4 regions of the Chishuiella sp. genome follow, and region 1 is predicted to be linked to each of the others. Evidence: riboswitches for the same ligand, from Rfam matches in the RefSeq annotation. Region 1 holds a riboswitch; each other region holds the start of a gene.

Region 1 (6,282 bases):
CTGATGTCGGACACACATTCAAAAAAGGACATCGAATAATGATACAAGTTCAAAACTCTTGGTATCCGTTAGCAGATCGTAATCCACAACAATTTATGAATGTTTACGAAGCTACAGCAAAAGATTTCTTGAAACAAACACAGCGTATTTATCACGATTCTTATATTGAAGTACCAGTTTTGAATAACTAATAGATAAAGTTCAGTAAAATTTACTGGACTTTATTTTTATCAAAAATTATTGAAATAATGATATAATCAATATTTTTACTGTATGAAGAATACTATTTTTAAATCAATCACTTTTTTATTATTAATGGTTGTATCATCTGCTCTATATGCACAAACATATACCTTAAAATTTAAAACAAATTATGGTAAGTTTGATGTATTACTTTACGATTTTACTCCTAAACATCGCGATTTAATTCTAAGCCAAATAAAAAAAGGAACATATACAAATGCTCAATTTAATAGAGTTATTAAAGATTTTGTTATTCAAGGTGGAGAATTAGATGATCCTATTTTAGCTAGAGAAGCTAAACATCCTGAAGAAAAACCTATTCGACTTGCTCCTGAGTTTTCTCCGAAAGCTTTTCACAAAATAGGTGCACTAGGAGCAGGAAGAGATAGCAATAAAGAAAAAGCTTCTTATTACAATCAAATTTATTTTGTGGTAGGTAAAAAAATAACAGAAAGTGAATTGAATGATTTAGAAATAAAGAAAGGTATAAAATTCACTCCACAACAGAGAGTAGAATATTTAAAAAATGGTGGCCAACCTAGATTAGATAATGATTTTACTGTATTTGGTGAAGTAACAAAAGGATTAAAAAATGTAATTAAAATTAGTACTGTAGATACAAAAAATGAACTACCTACTACTCCTGTTATATTTTCTATCACAGTAAAGAAAAATAAACCTAAATTTTATAAAAAAACTAGTTTATCTGCAGGAATATCTGCAGTGAATTATTAAGTAATTATTCTATCTCTTAATATCTGATAACTTGCCCACAATAAAAAGTATGATGAATAAGTTCTACTCGTTTAGTAAATTCAAATTTCAAATCACAAACTACTTTTTGCAATAGCGATTGAAGAGGAAATCCTTTTTGCGAAGCGATCTAGCGAAGTAAAAAGATTGGTATCGAGAAAGCGCAGTCCGTAGGAATTGCCCAACAAAAAAATTATGATATTTACAAGTCTTTTTAGACTCTAAAAATTCAGTTGATTTTTGGTGTAAAAATACATTTAATTAATGTCTATTTTAAATAAAATAAGTATTTATTATCGAAAAATGAATTAATAAACAGTAATTTAAACAAAATATTAGCATTTGGAGTATTGTGGACACTATATTTTCTTACTACTTTGACCGACACAAAATATAAACTATATATTATGAGTCATCAAAACACATTTTACAGCAAAGAAAATCATGGTAATTATGAATTAATCTCTTTAGGAGAATTTCACCTTGCAGAAGGAGGCGTAATACCAAATTTAGAACTTGCTGTTAAAACACAAGGAACATTAAACCAAGATAAAAGCAATGCTATATTAATTACAACTTGGTATTCTGGAACAACTAAGATTTGGGAAGATGCCTATTTAGGAGAAAATAGAGCTTTGGATCCATCTAAATATTTTATTATTTTAGTTAATCAGATAGGAAATGGGTTGTCTACTTCTGCCAATAACAGTGAAAGTCCTATAGATAAAGCTAATTTTCCAAAAGTAAGAATAGAAGATGATGTTATTGCACAGCACAAATTACTTACAGAACATTTTGGAATAGAGCAATTAGAATTAGTTGTTGGAGGTTCTATGGGGGCACAACAAACTTATGAATGGATTGTAAGATTCCCTGATTTTATGCGTAAAGCTGCTCCTATTGCAGGTTATGCAAAAAATAGTGAACATGATTTTATTTTTACTAAAACACTGAATGATACTTTTTTATTCGATCCTAATTTTAACAATGGGGATTATGAACATACAAGTATGATTCCTGCCTTAAAAAGACAAGCAAATTTATGGGATGTAATGGGATATTCTACAGAAATGTTTCGTCAAAAGGCTTATCAATCAATAGGATTTGAAACAGCTCTAGATTTTTCTGAAGGTTTTACTGAACAATATTTTTCTGCACTTGATCCAAATGTTTTACTTACATGTGCATGGAAATGGCAAAGAGGTGATGTTAGTAGAAATACAGGTGGAGACCTAAAAGCTGCATTGGGAAGAGTAAAAGCAAAAGTATTTGTGATGCCTATAGATACTGATATGTTTTTTATTGAAAGCGAATGTAAACTAGAGCAAGAACAAATTCCAAATAGTGAGTTTAGACCTATAAAATCGATATGGGGACATCTTGCTTTATTTGGAATGGACAAAGATTATTTAAACCAAGTCGATGAACATTTAAAAGAATTATTAAATTCATAAATTTTATTGAACAAAGCTCTTTTATTCATAAAATAGAAGAGTTTTGTTTTTAGCACTATACAATACTATAAAATTATATGTATTTTAGATACTAAATTTTTCTAGAATGCTAAGAACAATAAAAACATATAATAACGAGGCTGAAGCGCATATTGCTTTATCAATTTTGGAAACTTATTCAATCAAAGGATTTATTTTCAATGCATATAGTACAACTATTTATCCTATTTTCTTTGGTGGAGTTGAATTGAGAGTTGAGGAAAGTGATTTTGAAAAGGCAACTGAAATTTTAGGATGATTTTTCAATATATTTTTTTATCAAATAACTAGGCACCAATTATTTTTGGTTTTTATTTATTATTTATATAAATTTGATACATCATCAGGAGATTTTGCAGTAGCAAAACACCAACCGAGTATTACCTACTACGGTGGTTTAGAATGAGGACGACTTGTCAAAAATAAAGGTTATTCATTTCTAATCCTGTTGTTTTAATTATTAATTTAAATTTTAGAACAATGGAAAATTATTTAAAAATTTTTGAAAAAAGATTTTCAAATCTAGCAGATTATGAGCTAATTCAGTCTTTTAATCATGAAGTACGTCAAATAAATTGGGGCGATTTTAGACAATATTACTTAGAAGCCTTGAAAAAAGAATTCTTTAAAAGAGGTTTCGATACAAGTTTAATTATAGAAGGGAGCACAATTTTATTATCAGAAAAAGTTTATTTAGATGGTAAAACTATTCGAACAATTGGTAGTTAAATACAAATCATAAAAATTAAATAGAGATTTTAAATTGGTTCAAAATCTCTATTTTTTATATTATAAAAATGATCGTTTATTACAATTATTCTTTTTAAAGTAAATAATGTAATTTTGTATTATGACCCTGAATGATAGATTGAAAGCTTTAGTTGATATAGTTCCAAAAAATATATGTGGTATATATTATTTATTGAATAATAATGATGAAATTATCTATATAGGGAAAAGTATTAACATCAAACAACGATTAATACAACACTTTAAATCAACAGATAAAAAAGAAATAAAACTTCAACATTTCACCTATAAAGTAAACATAGAAAGCACAGGAAATGAATTAATTGCCTTATTAAGAGAATCTGAATTAATAAAATCACATTTACCTATTTTCAACAGAGCACAACGAAAAGTTAATTTTTTTTATGCGTTGTACAAAGAAAAAAATGAAAAAGGATATGAAGCCTTAACTATTAAAAAAATAGAGAATTCTGGAGAAGAATTATTAGCGTTTACCTCATTAAACGAAGCGAAAGATTTTCTTTTTTCTACAACAGAAAAATATATGCTTTGTCAAAAAATTAATGGATTATACAAATCAAAATCAGCTTGTTTTCAATATTCTCTAAAAGAATGTTATGGTGCTTGTATAAATAATGAAGAACCAAAGGAATATAATAAAAGAGTACAAAAGTTTATAAAATCAATTCAATTACCAAAAAAAGATTTTTTATTCGAACTTGATGGAAGAACTAACTCAGAAAAAGGAATTGTTTTAATTGAAAAAGGGATTTATAAAGGCTTTGGTTTCTGCCCTATTACAATTGATTCACATGATGAAATTATAAATTATATTTCTGTAAAACAAGATAATAAAGATGTAAGAAGAATTTTATTTCGTTATATAAAAAATCAATTAAAATTTAAATGATTATTGCGTTAGGGAAAGTAATGGAAATCCTTTGCGATGAGCAAAGATTGAAGTGAATTGCCCGACCGAAGGGAACGCCCAAATAAAAAATTATTCCTATTTTCGTTCGCTAATTGAAGTATAAAAACTATGTATCATCAATTCTCTGATAATAAACAAGTAAAAACTGTTTCCTCATTTTCTGAACTTATTACAACTAATTTCCAAGGAGAAGCAAATGCGATTTGTTGGGAAAGAAATTTGGATGGAGATTTTTTTGAAATTGTATCTCAACTAGAATTAAAAGACAATATTACAGAGATTACAATTGATGATTTACAACAATTAAATTTATCTGAAAAAGGAAATTTAGCCAGAAAAATTATAATAAATGACATGAATTATCTGACTGATTTTGGTGCTATGCCTTCTCTCAATTTATTAAAGAAATATGAGCGCGATGATGAATTTGATTTTATTTCTACAGATGTTTACTCTTTTCATGTAGACCGCTCTTCTATTAGCACAGACACATATTTATGTACGTATTACGGCGCTGCGAGTGATATAATTCCAAACAATGAAGTTGAACAAAAAATATTAATTCCAGAAATTAGAACTGAACTTAAGAAATTACACCATGATGCTAATGAAGATTTTGAATCGTTTTTAAAAGACAATTTTTTCGATCTTCATTATCAACCAAAACCTGATGCACAACCATTAAATTTGGGATTAGGTAATCTTTGGCGATTGGCTGTAGATCATCCTAATCAGAATGTTTTACCTTGTGTTCATAGAGCTCCGAAAGAAAATGATAACGAATACCGTTTACTATTAATTTGTTAGTTTTTTATAATTTTTAGATTTGCATAACGTAAAATAGATATGACTGTAGAAAATTTAATAGGAAGTTATTTTATAGAAGGAAGTAATCAAGATGAAAGCAATGCAACTTATCATGGTATTCTGAATTTATCTCTTGATGAAAATAACCGTATTGTTGCTGAATGGATAATTGGTGATGCTATACAAAATGGAACAGGTTTTTATAAAGATCAAATTTTAGTTATCAACTTCAATTATATAACAGAAGATGATCAAATTTATAAAGGTGTTGCTGTTTATCGTTGTCTTAGTAAAGATATTCTTGATGGTTTCTGGTCAGAAAAGCATGGGAATCCTCTTTACTTAGGTTCAGAATTTTGTACTCGTATAAAGAATAATGAATTGTTAGATTAGCAAGTATACTTTCTAATTATTTTGGGCGTTCCCTTCGGGCGGGCTTTCCGTTACAATCTTTTCTAATTGGTCATTGAGCGAAGTCAAAATACAATGACCAATCTAAAAAGGATTTCCTCTACAATCCCTAACGCAGTAAAATATTAGATAAAAATAGAAAATATGAAAACTTTTCAAGAACTAGAAAACTTAATCGCTCTTAAAGTAGATTGATTAATAAAGAAATTTTTTTTTTTTAAATAATTAAACCCAGATTCTAAAGTAAAAGTAAAACCTCCTCCTGTTCCGAAAGAAAAAGAGAAAGCAAAAGATGACGGTAACGATGTACCTCCATTTATAGTTTTAGCTTCAGCTTTTGAAATTCCCACCAATACTAAGTTTTTCAAATACAGGTTATTAATATTTTTTTTTGTTTAAGTTAATACTATTATAAAACTAAACATTTTTTATAATTTAATTATAAAAAATGAACAATAATATATTACAGTATTGGTAATATTTTTATGTATTTATATATAGCAATTATTACTTTTAAAAACTATAAAAATTATTTGAGTGCAAAATGATATCTATTCATCTTTATGTATTCTTAGTATCTTATTTGCAATAGCAATTGTAGCGGAAATCCTTTTTGCGAAGCGTTCTAGCGAAGTAAAAAGATTGGGAGCGATAAAGTGCGACCGAAGGGGTTGCCCAAAAAAACATTATTTTTTAGTTAAAAAAATATACTTAATCTTTACTTACTTCTCGATATTAGTATACAAAAAATAGATATTGATTATAATAAGAGATTTATAATTTAATGGGGTTCTGTAAGACTTGAACTACTACCCTATAGTAATTATACAATATGTCGTTTTAAAAATTTATATTTAGAAAAAATTAAATAATGAAAATTGCTTTCCTATTAAA
Region 2 (6,282 bases), on a different contig from region 1:
GTTTGACGTGTTGCAGAACGAAAATGCCAGTTTCCTAATCCTCCTTTACCTCCTTGAGCAATAATTAACTCTTGTCCATTCTCTGTTATTTCACCAATAACATTTCCTTCTTCATCTTTTGCGATTGTTCCAATTGGAACATCTAAAATTATATCTTCTCCATCAGCTCCAGTAGATCTTGATTTACCACCACGACCACCATTTTGAGCTCTGAAGTGTTTTTTAAAACGAAACTCTAATAAAGTCCATAAATTTGAGTTTCCTAAGAGTGTAATATTTCCTCCTCGTCCTCCATCTCCTCCATCAGGACCTCCTTTATCGATATATTTTTCGCGATGCAAACTTGCTGAACCCGCACCTCCGTGTCCGGCTCTACAATTTATTTTTACGTAGTCAACAAAATTTGATTGCATATTTTTTATTTTTATAATAGTTTGCAAAAGTACAATTTATAAAGATTATAATGAAATCTTATTTATATTTGTTTTCTTTTAGATAAAAATATCTAAAATTTATTTGAAGAAGTTATCGACTTTTACTTCAGAAAGCTGAATAGATGTTGTTGGTATTCCATAAATTATTAGTCGATCTATTAAACCTTCAAGTTGTGAACTATCATTTAATATACATTCTGCTAATAAACAATATTCTCCAGTAGTTCTTTTACAACTAATAATCTCAGGAAACTTATACAAGTCATTTATAAATAATTTAAATTCATCATTCTTAAATTTTAAAAAAATAATCACTTTTAAGCTATAACCTATTTTTTGAAAATCTATATCTACACTAAATTTTTTGATTACTTCATCATCAACTAACTTCGTTATTCGTTCTTTTGTAGCTGATTGCGACAAACCAATTAACCTACCAATTTCTGCATAACTTAATCTCGAATTATCATTTAAAATTTTAAGAATTTTATAATCGTAGTGATCCAAAATTATTTTCATTGTTTCTTGTTTTAAATACAGTTATAATCATTAAAAATACACTTGTTTTATATTAAATCAACTTTAGATATATTTTTTTTTCTTAGAAATTTGAAAAAATATATAATATGAAAAGACTAAAACCTTCAGAAAATGGATTTACTCCATTTGAAAAACAAATTGGACATAATAAGTTTATTCTAGAAAGTTGGAATAATTTAGATGAATCTTTATGGCACAAAACTTCATTAAATCAAAATTTATTAGAACAAATTCGCAGAACATTAGCTTTTGAAAATAAATGTGAATATTGTATGGTTAAAGGAGGTAGACCGAATTATAATCCTAATAATATAAAAGTATCTATAGCTTGTGCTTTTGCAGAATTATTTTGTAAAGACCATTTTTCTATATCTGATAAACATTTCGACATTTTAAAAGAATATTTTACGGATAAAGAAATATCCGAATTATGTACATTTATTGCATTTGTACAGGCATCTCAAAAACTTGGTAAAATTTTTAATTTATCAGAAAATGATCAATTAAATGCAGTTGTAAAATTAAAAGATGTTCTATAGAAAAAAATAAGCTTCCTAGTTAGGAAGCTTATTTTTTTATGCTACATTATTTATATATTCAGCCTCCAAAATTTGATCTACAATTTTTTCAACTTCATCAATATGTTCTTTAACTAATTCATTATTCTTAATCTGCTCAATCTCATAAAATTTCACTGTATTTTTATAGTTATTTAGTTGAGTGTAAAACTTTCTAAGCTTTGCTCTATTAAATATGTGTTCTTCTTTTACATAAATAACGTGTATTTTAGATTTTATATATTGTGTTATCTCTAAAATATCTGTTCTATGTCTAGAAATATCAATTGAATAAAATATTGATTTTAAATAATCATTCTTAGCTTTAGGTTCTTCAATCACCCAATCTTGAGTTTTAGGGCTTGATGCTATAGGAATTATATTTAATACTTTATTTGGAAATAAACAAGCCATTTCCCATGCTATTCCACCTCCTAAATCAGCTCCTATTATAGCAAAAACTTCATTAATTTCTAATTCAAATAAAGTCAACCAAAATAAAACAGCTACATCTCTTGCAGTAATACGATCAAAAGGCAAATAATCATAGTTTATTGACTTTGAAACTTCATTACCAGGTATATCTATAGTAATAACAGTATATTCATTAAGATCAATTGCTTTATTTTTTCCCATAACTCCATCCCAATGATAAGCGCTATCAGAATCTCCTTGTAATGAATGATTAATTAATACAACTGGAGCTGTTCCTAATGGTAAACCAAATACTTGGTAAGTAACTGATACTTTACTTAAAATTGTGTTATCCTCTAATGGCCATACAGGCACTTGTAACTGTTGTAAATTTTGCATAATTATGTAATTTTTGGTTGATGGTAATATTTAAAATTGTTTATAAAAAAAATCCCTATCGATTTCTTCGATAGGGAACTTTACCAATTAAAAAATAAAAATAATTTATTATATTAATGTATAACATTCCCTAGCCTGAACTTACAAACCTGTTGACGAATTGAAATATTAAAATACATTTTTTTCATTTTTTAATTGCTTATACCCCAAATTTATAAAAAATAAATCTACTTTTTCTAAAAAAAATGATAATAATTTGTAAAATTTTCTGTAAATATTCTTTTTATTGTATATTTGCTATGTATTTCGAACCGAAAAGCGGTACCAACCGAGAGTAGTCTCCACGGTGGTAAAATAATACGGGAATCAATCCAAATAAAACGTTTCTCCTTTATTCATCGAAATACAATAATTGTTTAATAAAAATAAATATTTATTGTATGTCACAAAACATTTCAGAATTAAATTTAACATCAATTACAAATGAAAAACTAGTTCATTTCATTAATTACCAATTACCTATTACGAACAAAGATTTAAAAGAGATTCTTTTAAAAGAGTTTAAAAATAGAAATTTAGAATACAGACATCTTTACAACTTTCAGTTAAATGAATTAGATATTAAAAATTCTCTTCATTTAATAGATGATTGCTTATTTGAAAAAAATATTCCCAAACCTCCATTAGTTGGTAATTTTTATCCAATTGTTAGAAGATTAAAAAACTTTTTAATGACAAGTGAAGAATTAAAAGGAAAAAGATTAAAAACCTTTGACTACATATTCGATCAACTTTTTTTAGCAGATGATTTTATTGAAATTATCTCTGAAGATAAAATTCAAGAATTAAATGAAAATGACGTATTTATTACATTCAAAAATAAGTTTCAACAATTTCCTAATCAGAATGTTTTAAAAAGAATTACTTTAAAAAGTTCTATAATAGTAATTGATAAGGATAATTACTATAAAGGTTATAAAAGAATATCTATTCATAAAGATAATTCCGTGATTAAAGAACTTATTTTAGCATAAAAATAAAAGCAATTTATAACTTGGTTATAAATTGCTTTTTTTCTTATATCATACTATTAATTAGATTGAATGATATTTGAAATCGTGATTATTTTTTATTGTTTTAACTGATTCGTAAATCAATTCAATTACATTTTTTACATCTGCCTGATGAACCATCTCTACAGTTGTATGCATATATCTAAGTGGTAAAGAAATAAGTGCTGAAGGCACACCTCCATTACTGTAAGCAAAAGCATCTGTATCCGTTCCTGTTACACGAGAACTAGCCGCTCTTTGAAAAGGTATATTATTTTTTTCTGCCGAATCAATAATTAATTCTCTTAAATTATTCTGTACAGCTGGAGCATAATAAATAACAGGGCCATCTCCACATTTTTGTTCTCCTTCTTTTGACTTTGTAATCATAGGAGTTGTGGTATCATGTGTAACATCTGTAACAATAGCTACATTTGGTTTTATTGTTTGCGTAATCATTTCTGCTCCACGTAAACCTACCTCTTCTTGTACAGCATTAACAATATATAATCCAAAATCCAATTTATCTTTATTCTCAGCAATTTTACGAGCAACTTCAGCAATCATAAAACCTCCCATTCTATTGTCTATTGCTCGACAAACGAAATAACGATCATTTAGTGTAAAAAATTCATCTGGATATGTTATAACACAACCTACATGAATTCCCAATTCTAAAACCTCTTCTTTTGTTGTACATCCTGTATCTATCCAAATTTTATCTGGCGTTGGAGCTTCCTCTTTTGCTCCTTGACGTAAATGAATTGCAGGCCATCCAAAAACACCTTTTACAATTCCTTTTTTAGTATGAATACTAACTATTTTAGATGGAGCTATCATATGATCAGAACCTCCATTTCTAATAACATAAATTAAACCATCATCTGAAATATAATTTACAAACCATGAAATTTCATCTGCATGTGCCTCAATAACAACTTTATATTTAGCTTCTGGATTAATTACTCCATATGCAGAACCATAATTATCTGTTTTTACTTCATCTACATAAGGCTTAATATAATCTATCCATACTTTTTGTCCAGCACTTTCAAATCCTGTTGGTGAAGCTGTATTTAAATATTCCTTTAAAAAATCTAAAGATTGATTATCAAATAAATTATTTTTAGTCATTTTTCTTATATTTTATAACAAATGTACTAATTTTAGGGACAGTTCTCAACAAATTTGAACACATGAAATATTACAATTTTTGTATCATCATATTATTTATTTTTTATTTTTCTCCAAATTCAAATGCTCAAATATTTGGATTAGATCTTGGAGGAAAAAACTCTACTCAACAAATAAAAAATGATTCTACAAGTTTAGATGATTTTACATTTAACCCTGAAGATACTATACATTTAAATGAATCTAATTTTTATACAGTAAAATTAAAAACAGATTTAGAAAAAAAATATTATTTATGGCTAAGAAAACGTGTTCGTGATGTTTGGCCTTATGTAAGAACTGCCGTTCGTGAATACAATCATGTATCAGATACTATCCAATCAATGGATAAAAAAAGAGAGCAAAGAAAATTTATTAAAAGTAGACAAAAGGAATTAGCAGATAAATTTGAAAAAGAATTAAAAAACATGTCTAATTCTAGAGGCCAAATTATTACCAAATTAATTTATAAAGAAACAAACAAAACAACTTTTGAAATCATAAAAGAGTTACGTGGAGGGTTTAATGCATTTTTATATCAAGCTGCAAGTGGAGCATTTGACATAAACCTTAAACAAACTTTTGATCCAAAAAAAACACGTGAAGACCTATATATAATTGTTATTTTACAAAGAGATTTTGCTAATGGAATCCTCAAACCCATTGACGAAGATGATTAAGAATTTTAATTGAGTTTTATAAATTATAATTTTTCATTATATTTGATTTTAATAAAAGGGAAAAAGTGCAAAAAAATATAAAAAGAATTGGTGTTTTAACCTCTGGGGGAGACGCACCTGGAATGAATGCTGCATTACGTGCAGTAGTTAGAGCATGTAAATTTTATGATATAAAATCTATAGGAATTCGTCAAGGATATGAAGGTTTAATCAACAATGATATGATTGAACTTGGTCCTCGTTCCGTAAAAAATATAATTAATCAAGGAGGGACAATTTTAAAGACTGCTCGTTCACAAGAATTTAGAACTCCTGAAGGAAGAGCTAAGGCTTACAAACACTTAACAGAAAATAACATTGACGCTCTTGTTGTTATTGGTGGAGATGGTTCTTTTACTGGTGCAAATATTTTTCATAAAGAATATGGAGTTCCTTTTATAGGAGTTCCTGGTACTATTGATAATGATATTTTTGGTACTGATTTTACTATAGGATATGATACAGCTCTTAACACAGTTGTAGAAGCTGTAGATAAGCTACGTGACACTGCTACATCTCATGATCGTGTTTTCTTCGTAGAGGTTATGGGAAGAGATGCAGGTTTTATTGCTCTTAATAGTGGTATAGCTTCTGGTGCACAAGATATTTTGATTCCTGAACAACGCGATAGTGTAGAAAATTTATGCAAATCACTTGAAAGATCTGCAGAATCTGGTAAAAAATCTAGTATCGTTATCATCGCTGAAGGAGAAAGTCTTGGTGGTGTTTATGAAATTGCAAAACAAGTAAAAGAAATACATCAAGAATACGATATTCGTGTAACTGTATTAGGACACATACAACGTGGTGGTTCTCCTACATGTCATGACCGTGTTCTTGCTAGCCGATTTGGTATAGCTGCTGTTGAAGGTTTATTAGAAGGTAAAACAAATTTGATGGCTGGAATTCGTTCTAGTAAAATTGTTTTTACTCCAATCGAAGAAGCTATTAAAAAGCACAACGAAATAGATACAGAACTTATAAAAGTTGCTAA
Region 3 (6,282 bases), 240 kb from region 1:
CATACGAGCACGACGAATTAAAACATCTTGTATCGTATTATTTAACATATGCCCCATATGCAAAACACCTGTGACATTTGGTGGAGGAATTACAATTGTATAAGCTTTTCTTTGGTCTGGAGTAGATTTAAAATATTTCTTCTCCATCCAGTATTCATACCATTTTCCTTCAACTTCTTGAGGCGTATATTTTGATGCGATTTCCATTTGTAATTTCTTAAAAAAATAAAGTTCTGCAAAAATAACAATTCTTATCAAGAATACATATCATAATAGAAATATTATTTAGAATCTTTAGGTACTTACTTTTTATAAATAGATTTTTTAACATTAATTAAGAAATCTATTTGATAGATAATTATTTTAAAATATATATATTTCATATATTTGATATGACAATTTATTATCATTATGAAAAAAATTATGTTTTTAGGTGCTTTTGTATTAGGAGTATCATCACTTTTTGCACAAACACTTACTTTAGAAAAAGAAGAAATTCAATTTGGTAATTTGAAATTGAATACAGAAGTAACTTCTAAAATGAAAGTTACTAATACAGGTGACAAACCTCTAATTCTAAAAAGTGTTGTTGGATCTTGTGGTTGTACTATACCAGAATATGCTAAAACACCAATTGAACCAGGAAAATCTAGTGATATTGTAATAAAATATTCTACTGGAGGAGTAAAAGGAGATTTTAATAAATCTGTAACTATCACTTCTAATGATCCTGTTAGTTCTAGAAAAATCTTTAGAATAAAAGGTAAAGCTGAATAATATTAAAAAGCCAAGCTAAATGCTTGGCTTTTTAATGTTCAAATATTTTATTTTGCTAAAAGTCTTAATGTAACATGATTACTAAAAGTTTCAATTTTATTCTCTTTTTGAGAGAATTCAACTGTCATTGTTCCATCAAACTCTTCCAAATCCAAAATCTTTATTTTATCATTTAACTGAATATCTTTAGAATTTAAATATTTCAAAAAATCTTCTGAAGAATAAATTACAGCACAAATTTCTACCTCATCACCTTTTTTAAATTCAGCTAATTTTTTATAGTTTACAATTTCAAAATTTCCTTCTTTATCAGGAATTGGAGAACCATGAGGATCAACTTTAGGATAATTTAAAATCTCATCCATTTTATCAAAAAATAAAGGGCTTTGGATATGTTCAATCTGTTCTGCAACTTCATGAACCTGCTCCCAGCCAAATCCCATTTTTTCAACTAAAAACATTTCTGTTAATCTATGTTTTCTAACAATCAAAGATGCTTTTATTATTCCTTTTTCAGATAAACGTAAGGGCTTATATGACTCATAAATGACCAAATCTTTTTCAGCTAATTTTTTCATCATACTATTTACAGTAGGCATTTTTATTTCCAAATGCTTACTTAAATCCTTAACATTAACTTCTCCTTTACCATTTTTAGATAAATGAAATAGAGCTTTTAAATAGTTTTCTTCAACTAATGAATTCATTAGACAAATATAATTTAAAGAATTCATTATTTAGAAAACTTTTAATTTTATACTTAGATAAATCAATAAAAAACTAATAGCAATTAATTTATAAATTAACTGCTATTAGTTCACGAAATTTATTCAAAAGCAATTATAGAAAGGTTAGGATTATGAATAAAATTATTATCTTTTAATTTATTTATATCAATCAAACCTATAATATGATTATAATCTTTACTCTCATATCGTTCTTCGACTTCTTGAAAAACAGCAAAATAATCATCTAATTTTATTGAAGAACCAAGATAAATTTTCACAATTCCTGATTGATTAAATTTTCCTTTTTCTGAATTCTCGTACTTTCTTATAGAATATTTATAATCATATTTAAGTGCAGATATATCACTTAATACTGCAGACGCTGTCGGAAATCTCCCTGCTCCTTTTCCATAAAGAAATTGTTCATCAGATAAAGAACTTCCAATCAAAACACCATTATATTCGTTGTTAACTAATGCAATTGTTTTATCCAAAGGAATAAACGTTGGTAAAACCGTCGAATTTATTTCGTTAGTTTCTGGAATTATTTGAGATTTAGCAATTAACTTTATTGTATAACCTTTTTCTTTAGCATATTTCAAATCTTGAATCTGTAAAGATGTAATTCCTTTTCTTATAACATCATCTACATTTATTTTTTTACCAAAAGCATGTAGAGTTATTATAGATATCTTACTCGCAGCATCAAAACCTTCTACATCTGCAGTTGGATCAGCTTCAGCAAAACCATTTTCTTGTGCTGATTTTAATGCATTTTGATAAGATTCATTCTCATTGACCATTTTAGTTAAAATATAATTAGTTGTTCCGTTTACAATTCCAGATACATAATTTAACAAATCATTATCAAAATATTCTTCTAGATTTCTAATAATAGGAACAGAACCGCAAACCGCAGCTTCATAAAGAAAAGAAACATTATTTTTTTCTTGTAATTCTAATAATTCTCTATGATGATCTGCTATTACTTTTTTATTTGCACTAACAACATGTTTTCCTTTACTAAAGGATTTTTTTATAATAGAATACGCCGCATCAGCTTCAGATATAAGTTCTACTACAAGATTTATATCTTCATCATCTAATATATCATCTGCGTTTGTAGAAAATAATTCTTTTGGTGCGTTACGTGGTTTATCTATATCTTTTATAACTATTTTTTTTATTGTAGCATTTATTTGAGGTTTATCCTCTAAAACCTTGTAAATTCCTTCACCGACTACTCCAAAACCAAATAAACCAATGTTTAACTTTGCCATATCTTTAAATTGTAAAATGTTTTTGATATCAAGACAAGTAGATAAAAAAAATGATCCAACTGTCTAAATAAAAACAGATGAACCAATTTTAATAAAATTATTATTGATTGATTGAATTTTGTTTTTATTCATCTCCCCTATTAAGGATGGATTTAGCACCTTGATGTGTAATCAGGTTGCTAAAGTTTCATCGGGCCATTTCCCTCCACTTTTCTTGATAAATTGTAAATTTTATAAACTATTTCGTTGGCACAAATCTACTACATTTAAAATGTATTATCCAAATAAAAAAGACTAAATTTATTCATATTTTTCTATAAATAATTAAAAAACAATACAAAACATAATTTTATTCTGTTTTTTATTAATATACATAATTTTATTCTGTTTTATTAAGTTTTAATAAAAAACATATTTTAACATGAAAAATCACTAATATAAATTATTAGAAAGATTTATTTTGATTTAACTATTTATTAACTATTTTAACAATACGATAACTTAACGTTTATTTTTCCTTAACATTCAGTTTATATCCAAAAATTAGTTTTACATCCAAATTAAACACATAAACATTAACTAGATGATAAAACAATTTACAACTTTAGCTGCATTAACCGCCACCACAATTTGTGTATACGGACAAGGAACACAAGCTTCTATTTCTGGAAAAGTCTTCAACGAAAATGGGAATGGAATACATACTGTAACTGTACAAGTGAAAAACGAATCCACAGGTTTTACAACTTCCACATTTACTAATGAAAAAGGTGAGTTCTATTTTAAACAATTACCTTTAGGTGGACCTTATACCATTACTGCTATCTCTAACGAATATGGAGAAGAAATAAAAGATGGATATCAATTAAATCTTGGTGATGATATAAAAATTGATTTTAACCTAAATTCTTCCCCTGAAATAATAGAAATTGAAGGTGTAGAAGTTAGAGCAAATTCATTAAAAAATACAATAAAAAATATAGGCTCTTCTACGTCTGTTACAGCAAAAGACATTGAGAGATTACCTGTTAATGGAAGAAATTTCACTTCATTAATCGATCTATCACCATTAAGCTCTGGAAGTAATTTATCTGGTCAATTAGCATCGTCTACAAACTTTACTATAGATGGTATGACTGCAAAAAATCCAACTTCTGGTGGGGCTACAAATAGAAACGGTGGACCATATTCTATTTCTATGGAATCCGTTCGTGAGTTTGCTGTTGTAACAAACGCTTATGATGTTACTTATGGCCGAAGCGGTGGAGGAACTATAAATACTGTTACTAAATCAGGAACAAATACTTTATCAGGAAGTGCATTTATGTTTGGTCGTACTGACTGGTTATCTAGTCCTTATGATATTAATGCAAATAAAAGAGATTCTAAATTTTCTACTTATCAATATGGTTTTACACTAGGAGGACCAATTATCAAAGATAAACTTCATTATTTCTTTGCATGGGATCATCAAGCACATTCTTCACCATTAATTATAGCTGACCTTAGAAATGAACAAGATGAAGCAAGATATAATTTAAGTCAATCTTCTCTTGATCGTTTCGTTGATATTTCAAGAAGAAAATACGGTGTTGCTAATTCGCCACAGTTTGGCCAATTTGATCGTAAAAGAGGAACTGATGCATTATTTTTGAGATTAGATTGGCAAATTAATGATCGTAATTTATTAACAATTCGCAATAATTACGTAAATGATAGAAATAATCTTGGATTAGGTGATAATACTTCTATAAATTTATATGAAGTTTATGGTGATGTAAACTCTGTTGATAATAGCTTAATGGCAAGTTTACGATCTAAACTATCTTCTAAATTAACAAATGAATTAAAAGTTCAACATTTGTACACTTCAGAAGAATCTACACCTAATAGCCAATTACCTAAATCAAATATTCCTCGTGCAATTGTAGAACGAGTACAATCTAATGTTAACGGAAAGGATGTATTTACAAACATACAAATTGGTGGACAACGTTATTCTCCCGAAAATTTTTATAATCATGTTTTTCAAATTACTGATAACTTATATTGGAATACAGAAAAAATAAATTACACTTTTGGGTTTGATATGATGTATACACATATGAATTCCCTTTACGGAAGTGAAATGAATGGTCGTTATTACTTTACTGGTTTAGATAACTTTGATAATTTAACTCCTTACCGTTACGCAAGAGAAGTATATCTAAATGAAGACAATAGAGTAAAACAAAATATTCTTGCTACTGGTGTTTATGGACAATTACAGACTAAACTTGCTCCTGGATTAGAATTAATAGGTGGATTAAGATTAGATTATACTCATTATTTTAATAAAGGAAACTTTAATCAATTAGTTTATGATGAACTTGGATTAAGAACTGATAATGTTTTAAAAACATTTCAAGTACAACCTCGATTCCAATTTACTTGGGATTTAAACGAAAATAAAACAGATATTGTACGTCTTGGAGCTGGTATTTTTGGTTCTGATATTAATAACTATGCAATGATTAATAACATGGTTTTTGATGGTACTAGAGTTGCTTCTATTGATGTACAAGGAGATTTAGTTCCAAGACCTGATTTTATTGGTTACAGACAAAACCCTAGCTCAGCACCTGGAGCAGAATTATTCAACAATCCAAACATTCCTAAAATATCAACTATAAACATGAATTCAAAAGATGCTAAAGTTCCTGTTGTGTACAAAGCAAATGCTTCATATACGCATTTCTTTAGCAATCGTTTCAAAGTTGGAGCACATGCTTATATGTCTTTAGGTAGAAACAACTATATGTATGTTGATAGAAATATGGTCGATCAACCTTTCTTTAGAATCGCTGCAGAAGATAATCGTGGTGTATATGTACCTGCAAATTCTATTAATACTACAAATGGAGCTACTGATTGGATGTTAGGTAGAAAAAGTGATAAAATTGGTCGCGTACTAGAAATGGTTAGTGATGGAAAAGTTAATCAATATGCCTTTGTTATTGATGGAACATATAACTATTATAAAGAAGGACAAATATCTGTTTCATATACATGGAATGATACAAAAGATAACACTTCATACAATGGAAATGTTGCTAACTCAGCTACTTTATCTCTTTTAGTAAAAGATGATCCTAGAAACTTAAGTAAAATGACTTATTCTGATAATCATTTTCGTCATAAAGTTGTAATATACGGAACTACTCCAACATTTTGGGGGATAAACGCAGGAGTTCGATTTTCTGCTATCGGAGGAACTCGATATTCTTTAGGTGTTAGTGGTAATATGAATGGAGATTTTGTAAACTCTAATGATTTAGCTTATATTTATGATATTAATAATCCGAATACTCCAGAATATTTACGTGCTGGAATACAAGCTATATTAGATAATCCTAATGTTGAAAATAACACAAAGAAATATATTCGTAAAAGTTTCGGGAAGATAGCTGAAAGAAATGGAGGTATTAATGGGTTTTATGGTTATGTAGATTTACGTT
Region 4 (6,282 bases), on a different contig from region 1:
TCCAAAACTATTTAAATATTTCCCCATTGCCAATGCTGCTAAAGAGATTGGAGCTGAGAAACCAACAAATAAAGAAATCCAACTAGAGAGATAACCAAAAATGGGATGGTATGTTCTAGAAAGATAAATATAATCTCCTCCAGATTGCTTAAATTTAGAAGCAAGTTCAGAATAAATAAAAGCTCCAATTAATGCTAAAAACCCGCCAATAATCCAAAGAAATAGAATAGAAGTTGTATTCTTTAAATCTGATATCTGATAACCTAAACTCGTAAAAACTCCAGTTCCAATCATATTCGATATCACTAAAGCAGCTGCGGTTTTCCAACCAATTTTATGATGTGCCATAAATAAAAAGTAATCAAAAAATAAAATTCCGAATGATTGATTAGTTAAAACTAAGATAATCACTCGGAATAAAATATGTATTTAAAATTTTTAAAATTTAAAACTTGCTCGTGCAAAATAATATGCTCCTGTCATTCCCATTTGTACAGGTGCATAAGGGAATACACCGTAATATGAATTTTCATAGACTTGTTTATCAGGGAAGATATCGAATAGATTATTCGCTCCGATTGTAAAATTAAAATATTTTGTAATATCATATCCAATAGAAGCATCTGTAACAACTTTTCCTGTGTGTTGCTGAATACTTCCATAAGGATATCCATTTCTTTCAACTTTTCCAAAGTATGTATTACGAACCATAAAATTAAAACCTGAAATGGCATAGTTTAAAGCTAAAGTAGCTTTAGTTTTAGGGCTTAAAGATTCAATAATATTTACTTGGTCAGGTCCAAAAAATTGTTGTCTTGGAATAGTTAATGTTTTAGGAAAATGATAATCTACAATTTTTGTTTCATTCAAATTCCCAGATAAACTTGCATTTAATTTACCTCTACCTAATCGTGTATCATAAGATATAACTAAATCCAAACCTTTCGTTTCTGTGTCAATAGCATTTGTAAAAATTCTTCCAGAAACAATTCCATATTTTTCAAAAGCAGGATCTACAATATCAGACGTTAATACAATTCGGTCTTTTACTTTGATATAATATCCATCAAGAGTTATGAATAATTTAGAAATAGGTCTAAATGTTAATCCTAAACTTGCATTAACAGATTTCTCTTGTTTTAATTTATCTAAACCTAGTTCACGAGATAAATCAGAATCATTTCTAATAATTCCTTTTGTACCAAGTTTTTGAACTCCATCATCTAAATAGAAATCTGTGTAAGCATTACTAAAATATTTTTGTTGTAAAGATGGTGCTCTAAATCCTGTAGAAATTGCTCCTCGAACAGAAAAACCTTTGGCATATTCGTAGCGTAATGCTAATTTTCCATTAACGGTATTTCCTACATCAGAATAGTTTTCGAAACGTCCAGCAATATCAGCAGAAAAATTTCCGAATTTAAATTCTCCATCTGCATAGGCAGCAACAGATTGTCTATCTGCTTTTATAACACTTGAAGGTCTGAAACCACCAAAAGTTTCCGAACCAGAACCTACGTATGAAGCCTCGTCACCAGCTCCAATTTGATATTGTTCGTAGCGGTATTCTCCTCCAAAGGCTAAATTAAAAAAATGATTGATTTTTTTAGAAAAATCTAAATTCACAACATCTTGTAAAAACTGATGTTTTCCTGCATAAAAATTAGTAGGTGAATCTGTTCCTAAAGATTGATTGATAGAATTAATAACGTCATATTTAAAAGAATTTACACCTAATGTGTTACTCAAATCAACTTTCCAACCATTAAAAGAATAACGTAATCCTGTTGAGTTAGAATAATCGTTGATATTTGATTTTATTGTTGCTTGAAAACCATTTGGATAAACTTTTAGAGACTCTGCATTTAGATCACTTGGTAAACGACGAAAACCAAAACCTTGACCTTGGCGTAAGCTTACTCCACCAAATGTATAAAATTCTAATTTGTCTGTTAATTTAGTTTCTGCATTAACAAAAAATTGTTGATTTTTTATTGCCGCATCACCAATTTGGAATCTGAAATCATTTCTAGTTAATCCTCTTTCTGATAAAATTGCATCATCTGCAGCTCTTGCAGCAGTAGGATCATCAGCAAAATCGTATGCAAAATTATCACCATATATATCTAAATTATTATTTTTAGAACGATTTGTTTTTTTACGATCACTAATTACAGCTGAGAATACAATAGAACCTTCTTTACCTAATTTAGTCCCATAGCTACCATTAAAATTATAAGTTTGTCCATCATTTCTAGATGTTTGTCCATACGTAAAGGATGCATCACCTCCTGGTTTAGATTTTAAAACAATATTTACCACACCAGCTATAGCATCAGAACCATATTGTGCCGCTGCACCATCACGAAGTACTTCTATTTTCTCAATAGCAGAAACAGGGATAGCTCCTAAATCGGTACCTACAGAACCATTTCCTACAGTATTTTGATAGTTTACTAATGAAGTTGAATGTCTTCTTTTTCCATTAATAAGAACTAAAACTTGATCTGGCCCCATTCCTCTTAATGTTACAGGATCTATATGTTCTGTACCATCTGAAGCTGATTGGCGAACTGAATTGAAAGATGGAATAACATAATTCAAAATATCATTTACAGATAACTGAGGTGATGATGTTTTTAATTTTTCTACATCTATTACATCGACAGGCACAGGAGAATTTACTACAGTTCTTTCAGAAGTACGGCCACCAATTAGAACAACTTCGTTCAAATTTGTTTCGTCTTCTTTAACGTCTTGGGCAAGAGCAAAAGATGTGCCTAGTATAGCTAGAGTTGTAAGTAAAAATTTGTTTTTTTTCATGTTTATTTTAATAAAAAATATCAAGAAACCAACATAAAAAAGTAGAATAAAAGTTAAATTCTTTTGTTCTCATCTTTCCCTTTTATTTGGGTTGGATTTAGCACCTTTTTATCATAATTTATTGGTTGCTAAGGTTTCAAAGGGCCAATCCCTCCACCTTTCTTGATAAGGACAGCAAAGATAATGTTAATAAAATGAAAAGAAAAAATAAATCTCTATTATTTTTGTAGAGTTTAAGTATTTAACAAAAATAGAATTGATTAATAGTTTGATACTTCTATTTTAAAACAATAATGAAACAACTATAATTTTATAGGGTAATAATGAATAAAATTTAATATTTTTATTCATATAAATAGATAATAAATGGGACTAAAATTAAAACCTATTGATGTTGTTGATAACATAACTAAGGAAGAATTTACAGAAAAATATTTAAAAACACGTCAGCCTGTAGTTATAAAGAACATGTCGAAGAATTGGCCCGCTTATAAAAAATGGACTTTTGATTATATGAAAGAAGCTGTTGGAGATATAACACTTCCTTTATATGATAGTTCTAAAGCTGATCCAGCAGCACCTATTAATGCTCCAGTTACAGAAATGAAATTTTCAGATTATATAGATCTTATAGAAAATGAACCAACAGATTTGAGAATTTTTTTCTTTGACCCAATAAAACATGCTCCGAAGTTGTTAGATGATTATGTTTTTCCTAAGGAACTTATGGGAGGTTTTTTAGATAAATATCCTAGTTTGTTTTTTGGAGGAGAGGGTTCTGAGACATTTCTTCATTTTGATATAGATATGCCACATATTTTTCATACACATTTTAATGGAAGAAAACATGTTTTGCTTTTTGAATATAAATGGAAGGAAAGACTTTATAAATTGCCATATGCAACTTATTCTTTAGAGGATTATAGTATTGAACATCCCGATTTTGATAAATTTCCTGCTTTAGATGGAGTAGAAGGTATTGAATGTTTTTTAGAGCATGGTGATACATTATTTATGCCAACAGGTTGGTGGCATTGGATGAAATACCTTGATGGAAGCTTTTCAATTTCTTTAAGAGCATGGGATAAATCTTGGGCTGTAAAAACACATTCTTTATGGAACCTTGTGGTACAAAGAAACTTTGATAATTTTATGAAGAAAAATTTTAAAGGTAAATACATGGATTGGAAAGAAAAAGAAGCCATTAAAAGAGCAGAATATGCTTTAAAAAATAATAGACCTAGTTGATTAAACTAGGTCTATTATTTTTAAAAAAAGCTACAATTCATATACTGAATGTAGCTTTTTTATGTTATTATTTATTTCCAATAATTCCAAACTTTACCATCGAATACAGCAAATGAGTCACTTTCTGTATCATAGCAAATAGTACCAGCTACAGGTGACAAGATATTTTCATGAGGTCTAAATACTTTTGGAAGTATTAAAGCTTTATCAGTAGATTCTAGTATTAAAACACCTTCTGCTTCACTACTTTCAGCACCTATAATTACACCTTTACCAATTTCCTCAGTTGTATTAATATTTGCTGAGGTACTTATATCATTATTGTTTTCATCTTTTTGCGCATCAAAACTTCCTTCATCACTAAGTTCTAACCATTCGTTGTTTTGGAAAACTTTTACTTTTAAATCATTTTTATCAATTAAAAGAGTCCCATTTGTATAGTTAGTTGTAGTTTCTATATCTGCTATAGGTAAAATAATTCCTTTTTTTTCATTTCCAAAATCAAGTATTCCAGCTCCATCAACTTGATTTTTACCTATTGATACTTGAGCATAAAGTAAGTTTGTGCTCAAAATAAGACATAATATAATAAATTTTTTCATGTTTAAAATTTTATTCATTACAAGATTTTTGAATACAATTCCATGTACTACCATTGTATATACTGATACATTTTTTATCATCACTAATATCAAATATAATCATTCCTTTTACCCAATTATTTGCTCCAATAGCTGTAGGGGTTGTTCTTGTTAAGACCATGCCTTTTTTACCAGATTCGAGAACTAAGAATCCATTTGGAACATTTTCTGGCCAATTACTAAATTGACTTTTTAATGTAGAAATACCTGTATTAGAATCAATTGTCGTGCCGCCGGTTGGAGATTTAGTACAATATGAGCAATAATCTAAATCAGTTTCACCATTAGCATTAATTGTAGATGAACCTAAACAAATATCTTCTGATTCACTTGTTAGATCATAACTAAAAGTTGATTCAACAGGGTTTAATGTATCAGGATTAATTTCATAATTAGATATATCATTAGATGCTTTTACTTTAAATGTTATAGTGCTTATTCCAGCAGGAAGAGTAATATCCTCATATTCTAGACTTCCATCATCTCCAGTATTAGTACCAATATTTAGACCGCTAGAAGTTGTAATACTATTATTCACTAAAGTAAACACTTCGCTATCATATTCTAAGTTTAAGAAAATATTAGACAAAGTAAAACTATTAGGATTATTAATATTTAATGTTACTTCGATTTCATCATTAAGTACAAAACACTTTTTATTTAAAGACATAGACGTTATCACACGTTTTGGTCTATCCGAATCTACTGCAGATGTAATTGTAACTGATTCTCCAGTTAAACGATCAATACTAGAAATTTCAGTTGTAATTCCTGATGAGTTTTCGTAACTTAATTTTGCTTGATTATTATAATCTCCTGCAGTGGCAGAATCATCAAATATTGCTATGGCTCTAACTGTATATAAACTTCCACCTCCTGGAATTTTTAAATTATTTAATTTAAGTGTGCGAGTTCCATATCCTGTAATATCTCCATCTATTTCAAGTTCTGTAGAGACAGATTCATTTACCCATATCATACCTTCTGGTAATTCATCAGTTAAATCTGTAATTTTAGTATCACAATTTGTATTTACGAAACGGAAAGAATAATCAACTTCATCACATAATAATACTTCTGTTGTACCTTGTTTTGTAAATATAATTCCATCTTCATTTGGTTCAGGTAAAGGAGCAGGGCAATAAAATTCAATAGGTCCTATTCCTAAATGCATTGCTCCTGATGAAGTAGATGAATGGGTAACAGTATTAATTATTTGAATTTCTTGTACAGTATTTTCAAATTCAACAAACATACGTCCTCTTTTGTTTGTATACCCAGAATTACCATTATATCTTACACCTCTAGCTTTAGCATTTGCTTTTCCAGCTGTACCAATTGTATATCGACTTCTTTCTTCTCTTGGATAAGTATAGGTTAATTTTGGATATACTTCAACTCCATTACAATAACCAATAACTTGTACATTATTTAATCGATATGCCTCTCTGTCAATATTAAATATTTCGAATGATGCTGCTGAACTAATAGTAGTTCCTTCATCATTAGTAAAATTAATTTTAGTTGTTACAGCATCTGTTCCGGATCTTCTATTTCTTAATGATTTTAA

What was found. Region 1 has a riboswitch for S-adenosylmethionine ahead of RT575_RS01370 (hypothetical protein). Riboswitches for the same ligand answer to the same signal wherever they lie in the genome.
Region 2: it holds a riboswitch for S-adenosylmethionine, as region 1 does, so the genes downstream of both, RT575_RS12660 (hypothetical protein) here and RT575_RS01370 (hypothetical protein) in region 1, are expected to answer to the same signal.
Region 3: it holds a riboswitch for S-adenosylmethionine, as region 1 does, so the genes downstream of both, RT575_RS00350 (homoserine dehydrogenase) here and RT575_RS01370 (hypothetical protein) in region 1, are expected to answer to the same signal.
Region 4: it holds a riboswitch for S-adenosylmethionine, as region 1 does, so the genes downstream of both, RT575_RS10325 (TonB-dependent receptor) here and RT575_RS01370 (hypothetical protein) in region 1, are expected to answer to the same signal.

Annotation. Positions count from the first base shown of each region.
Region 1 covers NZ_DAMCLZ010000001.1:310,388-316,669, reverse strand. The annotation lists gene RT575_RS01390 (CocE/NonD family hydrolase) at 1-191, shown strand, start outside; gene RT575_RS01385 (peptidylprolyl isomerase) at 274-978, shown strand; gene RT575_RS01380 (alpha/beta fold hydrolase) at 1,404-2,450, shown strand; gene RT575_RS01375 (putative signal transducing protein) at 2,557-2,748, shown strand; SAM-I-IV-variant riboswitch at 2,825-2,923, shown strand; gene RT575_RS01370 (hypothetical protein) at 2,970-3,218, shown strand; gene RT575_RS01365 (GIY-YIG nuclease family protein) at 3,340-4,149, shown strand; gene RT575_RS01360 (DUF1826 domain-containing protein) at 4,279-4,977, shown strand; gene RT575_RS01355 (hypothetical protein) at 5,017-5,370, shown strand; gene RT575_RS01350 (hypothetical protein) at 5,544-5,738, opposite strand; gene RT575_RS01345 (serine hydrolase) at 6,260-6,282, shown strand, end outside.
Region 2 covers NZ_DAMCLZ010000013.1:43,171-49,452, forward strand. The annotation lists gene obgE (GTPase ObgE) at 1-413, opposite strand, end outside; gene RT575_RS12645 (Lrp/AsnC family transcriptional regulator) at 513-953, opposite strand; gene RT575_RS12650 (carboxymuconolactone decarboxylase family protein) at 1,061-1,513, shown strand; gene RT575_RS12655 (alpha/beta fold hydrolase) at 1,550-2,344, opposite strand; SAM-I-IV-variant riboswitch at 2,641-2,733, shown strand; gene RT575_RS12660 (hypothetical protein) at 2,785-3,378, shown strand; gene RT575_RS12665 (M42 family metallopeptidase) at 3,439-4,530, opposite strand; gene RT575_RS12670 (DUF4294 domain-containing protein) at 4,593-5,249, shown strand; gene pfkA (6-phosphofructokinase) at 5,315-6,282, shown strand, end outside.
Region 3 covers NZ_DAMCLZ010000001.1:68,795-75,076, reverse strand. The annotation lists gene RT575_RS00365 (valine--tRNA ligase) at 1-207, opposite strand, end outside; gene RT575_RS00360 (DUF1573 domain-containing protein) at 412-777, shown strand; gene RT575_RS00355 (metal-dependent transcriptional regulator) at 825-1,484, opposite strand; gene RT575_RS00350 (homoserine dehydrogenase) at 1,604-2,785, opposite strand; SAM riboswitch class I at 2,911-3,009, opposite strand; gene RT575_RS00345 (carboxypeptidase regulatory-like domain-containing protein) at 3,369-6,282, shown strand, end outside.
Region 4 covers NZ_DAMCLZ010000009.1:24,758-31,039, reverse strand. The annotation lists gene RT575_RS10330 (amino acid permease) at 1-348, opposite strand, end outside; gene RT575_RS10325 (TonB-dependent receptor) at 439-2,823, opposite strand; SAM riboswitch class I at 2,890-2,995, opposite strand; gene RT575_RS10320 (cupin-like domain-containing protein) at 3,190-4,071, shown strand; gene RT575_RS10315 (hypothetical protein) at 4,143-4,673, opposite strand; gene RT575_RS10310 (hypothetical protein) at 4,684-6,282, opposite strand, start outside.